One region of the Metabacillus elymi genome, then DNA from elsewhere that is predicted to be linked to it. Evidence: riboswitches for the same ligand, from Rfam matches in the RefSeq annotation. Region 1 holds a riboswitch; each other region holds the start of a gene.
What was found. A riboswitch is a leader RNA that binds a small molecule or an ion and turns the genes downstream of it on or off. The one in region 1 is predicted to bind cyclic di-GMP.
Positions count from the first base shown of each region.

Region 2: it holds a riboswitch for cyclic di-GMP, as region 1 does, so the genes downstream of both, HUW50_RS00550 (anti-repressor SinI family protein) here and HUW50_RS20440 (HNH endonuclease) in region 1, are expected to answer to the same signal.
Region 3: it holds a riboswitch for cyclic di-GMP, as region 1 does, so the genes downstream of both, HUW50_RS07625 (anti-repressor SinI family protein) here and HUW50_RS20440 (HNH endonuclease) in region 1, are expected to answer to the same signal.

Region 1 is NZ_CP055263.1:4,443,319-4,447,537, forward strand. It holds gene HUW50_RS20430 (hypothetical protein) at 1-70, shown strand, start outside; gene HUW50_RS20435 (nuclease-related domain-containing protein) at 278-1,132, shown strand; gene HUW50_RS20440 (HNH endonuclease) at 1,235-2,113, opposite strand; cyclic di-GMP riboswitch class I at 2,186-2,268, opposite strand; gene HUW50_RS20445 (thermonuclease family protein) at 2,472-3,284, shown strand; gene HUW50_RS20450 (HNH endonuclease) at 3,769-4,219, shown strand, end outside.
Region 2 is NZ_CP055263.1:112,419-116,637, forward strand. It holds gene HUW50_RS00540 (DEAD/DEAH box helicase) at 1-904, shown strand, start outside; gene HUW50_RS00545 (YqhG family protein) at 1,029-1,826, shown strand; cyclic di-GMP riboswitch class I at 2,190-2,272, shown strand; gene HUW50_RS00550 (anti-repressor SinI family protein) at 2,304-2,450, shown strand; gene HUW50_RS00555 (helix-turn-helix domain-containing protein) at 2,553-2,888, shown strand; gene HUW50_RS00560 (hypothetical protein) at 3,156-3,362, shown strand; gene HUW50_RS00565 (hypothetical protein) at 3,421-4,206, shown strand; gene HUW50_RS00570 (PqqD family protein) at 4,206-4,219, shown strand, end outside.
Region 3 is NZ_CP055263.1:1,583,565-1,587,783, forward strand. It holds gene HUW50_RS27000 (hypothetical protein) at 280-411, opposite strand; gene HUW50_RS27005 (hypothetical protein) at 706-837, shown strand; gene HUW50_RS07615 (VanZ family protein) at 920-1,363, shown strand; cyclic di-GMP riboswitch class I at 1,856-1,939, opposite strand; gene HUW50_RS27495 (Spo0E family sporulation regulatory protein-aspartic acid phosphatase) at 2,048-2,251, opposite strand; gene HUW50_RS07625 (anti-repressor SinI family protein) at 2,335-2,466, opposite strand; cyclic di-GMP riboswitch class I at 2,493-2,576, opposite strand; gene HUW50_RS07630 (DUF3221 domain-containing protein) at 2,815-3,336, opposite strand; gene HUW50_RS27010 (hypothetical protein) at 3,605-3,727, shown strand; gene HUW50_RS07635 (hypothetical protein) at 3,771-3,983, opposite strand.

The sequences.
Region 1 (4,219 bases):
GGAACAAAAAGCAATAGTTGATGATGAGTTCCAAAATGTATTAAATATGATTATTGCAGTAATTTCTTAATTAATACAGTGTAAATATAGTCAGAATATAAAGTTTTTAACTAACGGTTGATTTAAGCTTAAAAGGACTGCAACAACAAGTCCTTTTTTGAGCGATTAAAGAGTGTTGAAAGTCAAATCATTAAAAAGTTGGGATTATCTTTCTTAAATTTATTATGAATATACCGATATAAAAGGCAATAGGTCAAATATTGTTAGGAGTATAAGTATGTTCACCAAATTTTTTAAAAAGAACAAAGTAAAGAAGACATTTGATACCAAAAAAACTACACCACAATCAAATCAAGTACAAAATATAAATAAGGTAAAACCAACAAGAATCGGAGACATTGGAGAGTATAAGATTAATATACAACTAGATCAAATACCAAAAGATTGTAGATATCTTTCCGATATACTAGTACCAAATTCAAAATCAAAGTCGGGCTATAGTCAAATAGACCATGTTGTTTTAACGCCATATGCAGTTTTTGTTATTGAGACAAAGAATTATCAAGGAACAATATATGGAGGTAAAGATAGAAAGACATGGTCTGTGAATGGGAAATTTAATATGCTTAATCCGTTCCATCAGAACTATGGTCATATCTCAGCATTAAAAGCTATCGTCCCAATAGAAAATACAAACATTGTATCAATGGTATCCTTCACTAAACGGTGTACATTTAAAGTTGATTTAGAGTTAAGGAAAATCCAATCAAAGAACTTAATTGTTTATGATATTGAATTGTTTGAGTTCATAAATAGGAAGTTGAATGTGCTGAAGCTTCAGAATGGGTCACCAGTGTATTCTGAAAATGATATAGTACAAATGTACCAGAAGGTAGAACGAGCTAATATACGCGATTCTGAGGTTAGAGAACGTCATGTGCGACTGCTTAAATCAAATGCTACTAAAGAGACTTCTAATGGTGTTCAAAAGAAGACATCTTTAGACAAATGCAAAGTATGTGGTACAGTTGTTCCTTTAAAAGTTAAGGAATATTGTCTGTCTAACAATAAGAGGTTCAAAGGTGAAATATACTGTTTCGAACATCAAAAAATAGTTGTTAATAAGGGATAAAGGGGGAGAACTACTAAGCACTTACTAATATATTAGAAAGTGCTTAGTAAAAATTATTACAATCTTGATAAAAAAGAAATGGAAACTTAATACAGTTGGATTTTAACGATATTCAACTCCGCCTGCCCAAAGCTCTCTACCACCTGTATGTCCAGTATTATGATGAGTTTCTTCATTTACAAGTTGTAGGATTCCAGGGGATTCATTATGATGCCATGTATAGCCTTCTGGAGTGTTACCTTGAGATAATTGCTCAATATCAGTTTTGTCTAGGTCCAATTCATTAGCAAGACTAGGATTTGTTTGTATTTCTTCATATAATTCATTATTTGCATATGAAAAATGTACTGAATCACTTTGTAGATACATGTTTTCGGGTAAAGTAATTTCATAGGCAGTTTCAAAAACTGGGAAAGCACTAGTTTTAATTTCTCCATTAGGCAACTCAACAGTCTTTGTTTCAAATGGTACTCCTGTCTCTGGATGTACATCTCCCGACAAATGATCATTTCTTGTATCCAATTCTTCAGCATCAACAACATCTGCACCATCTACAAAATCAACTACACCAATTGCTAACGTTGATACAACGGCAACTTTTCCTATATTCTTAACACCTTGTAAAGCTTGTTCGCTGTCACCAGATTTTAATCCTTGATAAGTTGTCCCAGCACTCTTTACTGTGTATTCGATAGTGTTACCCAGTCCTTTTAGAGTTCTTCCAGTAGAGTCCTTAAGGTCACCAAAACCTTCTTGTTTAGCTAAATCATCTTGTTTTATTAAACCGTATGTACCTTTAACTGCTCCGTCTACAAATTGCCCTGCATTATCAAGAGCAATAGTTGATGCTTGTTTAATACCATCTCCAACTTCTTCAACCCATTTAGAGCCTACAGTTTTTCCAACTACTTTTACACCACCACCTATAATACCTCCACCTATAGTACCAATTCCCTTACCTATCGCCCGAAAAAAAGCCATGTTAATATTCCCCTTTACAATATTATTATCAAAATAGAAAAAACGCCCTAAAAGGGCGTTGAAATCTATAAAAGATGCAACTGGCTGGTATACCTTAACAGATTAGCCCTTAAGTTTTGCTTCCCAATTTTTCAAATGGTTTGCCAATATTTCAACTTTTTAGTATTTATTACCTATGATTATAATACTATAAAATTCTAGTTGTTCAATATAGTTTATATAAAAGTTTTATATACTAAAAGATTACTCTATAAAAATTGTTAGAATTACCATCTATTAAATCTTTCGTCCTAGTGCTTTTTCTTCTGTATGGTAATATATTTGTAGAGGGTTTTACATAAAATAGGAGGTTTTTCCATTGAGATGGCATTATATTTTATATCTTTTTATTTTTACATTTCTTTTTACATTAATAACTCCAGCTGAAGCACATAATGGCGGTAGAGATGAGCTTGGTGGTCACTTTAGAAGAGCAGACTGTATGTACCTGTTACATAGCCCAACTCCTTTAGCGGAGTCAGCAAAGAATAAACAAGAGCTTATTCAATTGATTAAACAAAATAACACAAATTCAACATGTACATCTGGTTTAAATGAATCGAAACTTGACCTTGAAGGATATACAATTTCTAGTGAAGGTACTTCAAAACAGTCGACACAAGAAGTAAGAGATGACCAACCTAAACCCAATGCCACTACTACTTCAAAAACTGCAACTCCATTGGCGATGGGAAAAAAATATCCAGCTACGCTAGATAAATGTACAGATGGAGATACAGCAAATTTTAATGTGAACGGTCAAATCTATAAAACCCGATTTCTCTATATCGATACACCAGAGAGCACCATTGAACAAGAACCTTTTGGGATAGAAGCATCAGATTTTACATGTAACTTTTTAAAGCAGGGTAAGATAACACTTGAAACAGATGGTGGAGAGATTTTTGACAAGTATGATAGATTGCTTGCTTGGGTATTTGTAAATGATCAGTTACATCAAGAAGCAATAACTAAAGCGGGATTAGTAGAAGATTTCTACGACTATGGTGATTATAAATACGAGGATAGAATAATCTCAGCAATGGACTACGCAACTAGTAATTATGTTGGGATGTATTCTCAAAATAAACCTAAAGAAGAAGTTGAGCCAGTACAAAAGGAAGAACAATAACAAAAAGAAACTGTAAATGAACAAGAAAATCAAGTAACAGAAGATAAGAATGTTGTAGCGAAAAAAACAGATAATAGTCAAGATAACAATGAGACAGATAAAGAGAATTCTGTAGAAGAAGTAAAAGCTGGTAAATCTGATAATGATGAACAGCTATCAAGTGAAGAGATTGAGGGAACGGAAGAAGTAACAGAGATAAGTGGTGGTCTTGCAATTTTCATATTAGTTGTAGTTGTCTTATTTTATATGTTACCTATGATTAAAGCCAAGCTAGGTGTTAGACCTTTAATTGTTCATAAGCTAAGATCAAAGAGACTGTGGGTCAATATTTTACTTGGAATATTATTCATTGGTGCTTGGTTTATTACTATGATCTTTGTTCTAATAGAATTGGTACACCTAATTGTAGGTAGAAAACAAAAAAAAGAGTTCTCTTAGTGAGAGCTCTTTAAAAATGTTTTGAAATTTTCGTAATGGGGGACTTATGTTGAACGATGAATATAAATTTGAAATATTGAGAGTAGTGGCTCTAAGGTTAAAGAATTCTCAAGCTATATTTGAGCGACGTCCTAAAGAAAATAAATACAGGGTAAGAATACCAGTAAATAAACAAGATGGATATCTAATTGACTTTTCTACTAAAGTTCCAGATGGAGTAAGAATTTGTTATGTGTTAGATATAGATGAGAAAAATTCAGAACGAAGAGCAGGTCTTGAACTGGATATGAAAGAGAATGAAGAATTTATTACTCGACTTTTTGATGCACAAGTTTTTAGAAAAAAAGATGATGCTAAAGTTTGTGCAGATGGTCTAATGAAGTGGATAAAGATAGGTAGTCATAGACGTATGGGATTTTATCAGTTTGTTAGATTTCATGAGTTTGGAGACTATTCTATAGATACTTTATCTAATGAAATTGTTTCCAATGTAGAGA
Region 2 (4,219 bases), 1.4 Mb from region 1:
CCGTGGTGACACTGGAATCGATTGGCCAAAACGCCATGTTGAAACCGTGCCAATCGACTTTTCAGAAACAGAACAACATCTATATGACACGATTTCAGCATTAAAAACTTCCTCTCAATATGCGGCAAATACATTTTCAATCATGACACTTCAACGTGAAGCATGCAGCAGTCGCGAAGCTGTTTATATGACATTAAAGAAAATGCTAGATCGCCCAGAGGAAGAAGAAGCCGTTCTGCCTAATAACGTAATTAAAGACATTATGATGGCGATCGATGGTGTCACACAAAATACAAAAGCTCTAAAGGTTGTTGAGCTCATTAAAAACATTAACGACAAAGTAATCATTTTCACGGAATACAGAGCTACTCAATTTTATCTACAATGGTTTTTACAGCAAAACGGCATTACTTCTGTTCCCTTCCGTGGCGGCTTTAAACGTGGAAAAAAAGACTGGATGAAGGAACTCTTCAAAAATCGAGTGCAAGTTCTTATTGCAACAGAAGCTGGCGGTGAAGGGATCAATCTTCAATTCTGTCACAACATCATCAATTACGACTTACCTTGGAATCCAATGAGACTTGAGCAACGAATCGGCCGGATTCATCGTCTAGGACAAGAGCATGATGTCCATATTTACAATATGGCAACAAGAAACACAATGGAAGAACACATCCTAAAGCTTTTATATGAAAAAATACATTTGTTTGAAAAAGTCATTGGTGAACTAGATGAGATTTTAACAAGATTAGAAATTAAAAATTTCGAAGAGCACATCCAAGACATTATGTACAATTCGAAAAGTGACGGCGAAATGAAAATCAAGATGGAAAACTTAACCTCAATCCTTGATTATGCTCAGCATTCTCAAGAGCAAAGAAAGGCTGCTAGTGGAAATCAATAGTAATATTCAGCTTCGAAAAGTATAAGCCACTAAAGGAATATCTAATCCTTTAGTGGCTAGACACAAATACTTAGTACAAAAAATATTTTTTAATTAATATGCTAGTTTGAAAGGTGGAAACATCATGCAGCAGGAAAAAATTCATAGCTATTTAGAAAGCTTCTTCAAGGCAAATTCCTGTGACATCATCGAAAATGAACCCGGCTATATGACCGTCCAATTAACAATCAACATGGATAAGGAGTTAATGAATCGGCCTTTTTATTGGCATTATCTAGAAAAAACAAATGGAGTTCCAAACCCAATGAAACTAACATTAATAACAGATCAACAAAAAGCTCCTGGTGATCTAAAGGGTGAGGTCATGCATTTCGGCGCCCCACGCCTACATCAAATCTTTCAATCAACTACACGTCTAGGTAGCTACATTCGCTTATTTGAAAAAGTCACTTCTCCAGGTGGGAGCATTCCTTTACACCCCTGGCTTTGCGCCAATTTCATGGTATCTTATCAATGTGATATGAAAAAAGATCAGCTACACTCAATCGGTCTGCATCTCGTAAGTGGAACCTTGGTAGAAAACTTTCAAGAAAAGTTAGAAAAACTCGAACTCACACCAAAAATACCTGATCTATGCTTTAATATGACTCCACTAATCAAACCGCAAAGCGGACTAAAACGAATTGAACAGTTTATTGAACAAAGCATTAGCAGACAAGATCATTCATGGGCAGACTCTGCAAGGCAACGATGGAATGAAGACCTAAAGCTTCTAGATCACTTTTATGAAGACTTAGACGAAAAGCCTGACTGCTACCATTTAGAGAAGGAAGCTTTGCGCGAGCTTTATGAACCACAAATTAATGTATCAGTGCAAAATGGCGGTATATTTTATTTAACCCCTCAAGCAATCTTTAAATAGGTTACCGTTAAACAAGCAATTGGTAGGTACAATTGCTTGTTTTTTGTCTCCTTTTATGATTTTTGCAAAAAAGATAGATAATTCGACAAAAATTAATTTTTATATTTTTAACTTTTCTTAAAGTTTTCTTAAAGTTTAAATAAAGATGTGCTAAAAATACTTGTTTAAACTCAGTTAAATAGGCATTTACACCCATGTAACATTACATTAATATTACATTTACCATTTTGATATAAATTTTTATCTCTCGACATAGTTCTGCACACTTCCTTTAAATTCCTTTTTATAATAAGAGTAGATATATTGATAGATACATAAAAAGGACTTTTGTATCAATTCCCAATATCAAATAATGACAATTATTCAGTCAAAGGGCAAACCTATTGAAAAATAGGGACGCAAAGTCACAGGTCTAACGTTCTTACTATGATGGCTGGACTGCCTGAAATACAGGCAAGTATTTTAGGAGGGTATAAGTTGAATATTGAAATCATTGATCGTATTACAAAGGAAAGCCATCTTGACCGCGAATGGGTAGAGATGATTTTAGAGGCACTTGAAGTGGGTATTAGTGTAGAGGAAATAAAAGAATTTTTAGTTGAAAAGGGAAGCCCTGTAAAATGAATAAAATAGGGCTTTGTAAATTTTTTGATAAGATGTTCTTCATATAAAACAAAACCTTCTTTATATGTTATACTATTGCTAACAAGGAAGGTGATCTTTGACGTGATTGGTCCACGAATTAAAAAATATAGAACTCAAAAAAATTTATCTTTATCTGAACTAGCTGAAAGAGCAGGAGTTGCAAAATCCTACCTAAGTTCGATTGAACGCAATCTCCAGTCAAATCCTTCTGTACAATTTTTAGAAAAAGTTTCATCCGTTCTAGGCGTTTCCGTTAACACCCTTCTCGATGAACAAAGTGAAACAAACCCACAGGAACTTGACAACGAATGGACAAAGCTCGTTCAAGACGCCATGAAATCAGGTGTCTCCAAAGATCAATTTCGCGAGTTTTTGGAATTTAATAAATGGAAGCTACAGAATGATAATGATAAATGAGGGCATGGTTGGTGATTTTTGATCGCCGATGATGCTCTTTTTGTTTTGTTATTGTTCGTTTTATTGAATACCACCCCCTACCCTATTTCTACTTATGAATATGTCAATTGTCAAAATTCCTATTTCTATGTCGAAACTTTCCCCTTTTCATATTAACTTATACGCTTTATAATGTTATAGAGAACAAAATAGTACGAATATACTATATTTTGTGATTTTTTTACTCCGTTTGTTCTTTATAAAGAAATGAACGGAGGAGGTGAGAAAATGACAGGTAAAATTAGTGAAAATCGTCCGATGGTTTTGGAGCATCAGGCGATTCGGTTTGAGACTGCGCAGAGTTGGAACCCGGGTAGAGGAAATCTAAACCATCCTGGAACAGGGAATGATGGTGTAAATTGGCCACCGAACAATCCGAATCCTACACCAGGTGGCGCTGGGGCCCCTGGACAGGGGAAAGGCAAAAATAAATAATGAAATTGGGAGGTCAATTAATCAGTTGACCTCTGTATAAAATAAGGAGTCATTTATCATGTATAGAAAACAGATAAAAATAGGTGAACACCTTATTTTTATTTCAAGTCATTCTAGTACAGTAATGAAAATGTTTAATCGAAATTTCTTTTTAATAGATGATAATATAAATGATAAACCAGATTTCTCCATTCATATTATAGAAGGTTATGGAATTTCTTTTGTTGATTATCATGTTTCTATTCTCAAAACAAGCGGAGCAATTTCCTATAAAAGAGCAGATTACTTAATAGAAGTAGACCTAGAATACAAAAAATCTACAATTTCCATACATAACGATCTAGCTTTAAAACACGCTTTAATGAATCTATATAGTTCTTTTCTCGTCCATAACAACTGGGGAATTTTATTGCATTCTTCATGTGTACTCGAGAACAGTGGAGCACATATCTTTTCAGGTCAATCTGGTGCTGGAAAATCAACAGTTGCTAAATTATCTTATCCTCGAGAGCTACTATCTGATGAAGCAACTATCATAAAAATCACTCCTGAAGAAGTCAAAGTATTTGACTCCCCATTTAGAAGTGAACTAGAGGGAAAATGTCATTCTGAAACTCACACCTTAAAAAGTATTCAACTGCTACACCAGTCGGTAAATAATGAACGAACCAAATTATCAAAATCAACTGGACTATTACAGCTCATGGATAAAGTGTTTTACTGGACCAATAGTCCTGATGAAACAAAAAGAATATTTCATTTGTTAAATAAGTTAGTGAATCAGGTCCCTGTCTATGACCTACACTTTCAAAAAAACAACAGCTTTTGGGAGATGATCTCTTAATGAAACAATATAT
Region 3 (4,219 bases), 2.9 Mb from region 1:
TCCACAAGAAATCTACAATTTCTTACAGAAAAGGATACTATTCTTCTTGTTTTTCACTTACAAAACTTATTTTACCATCTTTTTGTCAGCTTTTTTACATTATTTTTTGGGTAATTTGTACCAAAGTGCTGTTGGAAGTGTTTTCATCCTTTGTATAATGCAGAGTAACAGATTCAAATTTTTTTAAACCTGTCATTATTGGCAGTAAAGATCTGATAAGTCTCACTATAGGTCTTGGGGAGAAGGAACACTACACCCACTGATGGTGGTAGTCTTCCTCTATAATCCGTTTGCTGCAATTGTTACAAGTGCACCGATCACAATTGCTAGAACTGGAAACGAATAAGTGATGAGTTTTTTTCTTAATTCCTTTTTTCTTGAGATTTCTTCTGGTGTTACCCAATTTGCCATCTTTTATGACCCCCTTTTTTTCGACAAAGTTGTCGAATCTTATCTTTATCTTTATATAATATTTCGGCTTGAATTTCTTTACAGTTAATCGTATCTACACCTTAATAACGTGGGTATTACGAACTACATGAATATACTTTGATATTTATATGCACTCAACAGAATAATATTGGAAATTCATTTCGACATTTATCTACAATTAACTTCGTTCTCAAATAAGAACAAAACGGTTCATTTCTGTCTCTTATTGCGGTATAGTCATATTCAAAATAGAGTTAAAGGAGGATAATAGGGATGCCTTTAGTACAATTAAAAGAGGTGTATACACCACTTCGTTTGTTTAGGATCAAACTATTTAAGTGTAAGCAGGATGGGAAGATGTATATTAAGAAGGGAAAAAAACCTGTTAAAAGAATGTTTGCTTAGGCATCTCGTATAGATGCTTTTTTTCATTTAGAGGAATAAATAACTGCATTGGTGTTTATCCTCTTAAAGAGGTGAACTCTAGTTGAAGATCTTTGTTGTTATGCTATATATAGGAATTCTTTTAATGTTTATATGTACGGAGAGTTTGTTTTTGTTCATTACTGAGCAAGAGCTACATTTTCAGTTTACACGTCATCCAAATCTTGCTGATTTTTTTCTTAACGATCTTCGTAGTTTATACGATATTACATATGTTATTCAAAAGCTTGGCCATTTCATTTGTTTTTTCTTTTTGGCCATGTTGCTTTATTGGGCGTTGCAGCGTTGGTTATTGGTTGTGCTTATTTCTGTAGGCTTTGCTTTTTTGACAGAAGTGGCTCAGTTGTTTTTTTCACGGAGTGGTAGGCTGTTGGATGTAGGCTATGATGTTGCAGGGTTGATTTTGTTTATACTTCTATATATGTGCTATCGATTTGTGGAGTGGTTATATAGTAAGGTGTTTACTTCTGAGGTCAGAAGACATTAGTTGAAAGATAGAGCCAATGAATCGTACTAATGATTACATTAGACTGTTAATCATTGGACCGTACCATGAAAATTAATTTTAGCATTAAAATGGAAGGGTCTAAGTTTGTAGAAGAATATTTTAGAGGAGACTTAAGATAACCATTTTATATGGTACTTTCTTTTCTCCTTGCTCGCACAACATAACGCTGATAATGTTTTTTACAATAATTTCTTGCATGACATTTTAAACTACATCCCTCGATCGTGCATATTTTCAAAGGAAGTTAATGATGAATTTACTTGTTACAAGAAAGACATTTAATAAGCTTAGTTCAAATACAGTTACATACAAAAAAATATATAAGGAAAAAGAACCACTCTAAGCAGCTCTTCTCTTCTTCTTCCCACATCTCATACACTGATTTGAATAATAGCTGTATTTGTGGTTCTTTTTAATAAAACAAATAATTGCTTTGATTTTTTTCAACCGCAGCAGCCCCCTGAATGTAAATCCGGTAGTCCAGCCACCATAGTGTTAAACCTTAGGTCTGTAACTTTGCGACCCTATTTTTCAATAGGTTAGCCTTTTTCTGATTTTTAAATTTATTATTTCCTTATGTAAATGATATTTGTGAAAATGGTACCATAATTGGAATTAAATTAGGAAAATATAAATTGACAAAATTCATCATGGATTTCACCGTTATAGGCTTTTGGTAACAAACCATTTACCTTTGAATTGTTTGATAAGCTGAAGTTCAAATATGTATTTATCCATTTTTTGACCGATAGCTATGGTTTCTGCGTGACTTAATCCATAGATTCTAATGGTTTGTATTAAGTCCTTTCTTATAGTATTTTCTAGTTGATGTTCTACATTTAAGATTGTGTTCCTAGATATATCCATAGATGATTTGGCTCACTCCGTATAAATAATAAAGGTAATTAAGGAAAATGACGTGTTCATAAGATTGTAAAAAAAAAAAGACCTTATTCAGGTCTGGGAGATTGATTGATGAAAGCTTTAATTTCTTCAACAGATATTCCTATTTCTAGTGCGGATAAGATTAATTCTACCCACTCTTTGTCTAGACCTTTTTCTATAATTAAAGAACTTAGCATGTGGATCTCCTAAAATATCAAATATTTTAAGCAGCTCAGCCATCATAGTTGATCACCTTAGACCTGTAGCTTTGCGACCCTATCTTTTGAAAGGTTTGCCCTTTTCTGTTTAAATAACAGAAGTTGTAGTTAAATAGTACTGTTCTTTTCCTATATAATAAATAAATATAAATTGACAAGTTATAGCAAGTATCAACATAATATGTCGAAAGTTATTTTCTTAGTCGTTTTTATTTCTATAGGTTTTAGAGAAGTGACATATTTTTTCATGGAGTGGCTATTTAGTAAGTTTTTTTATATCTGAGGTTAGGAAGCAATAGTTGATGGTTAGCGCTAATGCCTTTTTATTTAGTATTTATCTTCTATTATAAACTCTTCTTTTTCTCCCATGATACTATCCACCTGTATCTTCCATGTGTCTGTTTCCTTATTATAATGAAAGACTGATAAGATTGGAGTTTTTAATTCTTTATTGCTTAAGGCTTTATTGAGCACTTGTTCCTCAGTGAGGTCTGCTCCACTTGGTTTGTGGCTTTCTAGGACGTTTACGGCTTTTGCTTCTGCTTGGCCTGGGTAGGATTCTAGCATGACGTCATAGGAGATGCTGACTTTGTCTCCGATCTTAAGTGTGTCTGGTGTATTTGAAAAGTAGGCTGGGCCATTGGATTGAGTTGCTTCCTTTGGATTGGGGTTTACGACTAATACTGTATTTGCTGTCTTTTCAACGACGTAGCCTTCTAGTTGCATGCTTGTTGCTGGGTCTTCTTTTGGTGGTTGTTCGTTTGATCCTGATGTTGTGGGCTGGTCGTTACCGCAGGCGTATAGTCCGATTGTTGAAATTGTGATGATGAGGGCGAGTTTTCTTTTCATTGTGGGTCCTCCAATATGATATGTAATAAACATCACAGCTTTATCATCATTAGACGGTTTATGATGAGAAGAGTTACAGGTTATCTTGATTGGCTTAAATCCACAAAGAAAGTACTACCAATAATAGTGAGTTTGCCTTATGAATTTCTTGATAAAGTATTCCATAATTTAGGTAATGATGAAAATCTGAAAGTGATGACGGAAAGCTATAGAGGTTCTACTTATAGCAATGCAAGCTAGCTTCCATAAAAAAAAGGAGATTGGTTTGATGACATGGACTACACCTGAAGAGATAGAGAGAACTAGAAAGAGAAAGAAAACTCTTCTTGTGATCGCACTTCCTGTTGTTACGATTGTATTGAGTGCAGCAGTGACGCTTTTATTAAATTAATTTTTCTTAGAAGAGGCCTTACTTGGCCTCTTTTTCATTGTTCTTACTTTAGATACACTTCGAGACTCATTCCGTTTACATGGCTCTTCCAAACCTTTTTATCAAGCTTCTTTGGTTCTTTAAATTCATCAATAAAGATTAGGTCTGAGCCTAATAATGCTGTTAATTCAGCTAGGTTATGAATTTTCTTTAGTGAATGTTCATCATGATGAAAGATGACAGTGACTCTACCTGAGCTACCTGAATTTGATCCCATGCTTTATGCCTCCTATATTTTACGGACTTATTGTTAGTTTTTGTTATTTCTAGCTGATTTATGATTAGTTTGGTGAGATAGGCTTCATTATGTATTGGGAAAGAATAGTATGATACTGGTCAGGTAATGTTATTATTGTGAACTTTGAAGGGGCAATACGCTTTATGAAGTATTTTCTATAGAAGAGGAATTAACATTTTTCATTTCTTAAATTCAAAAAGGCTAAGTGAGTACGC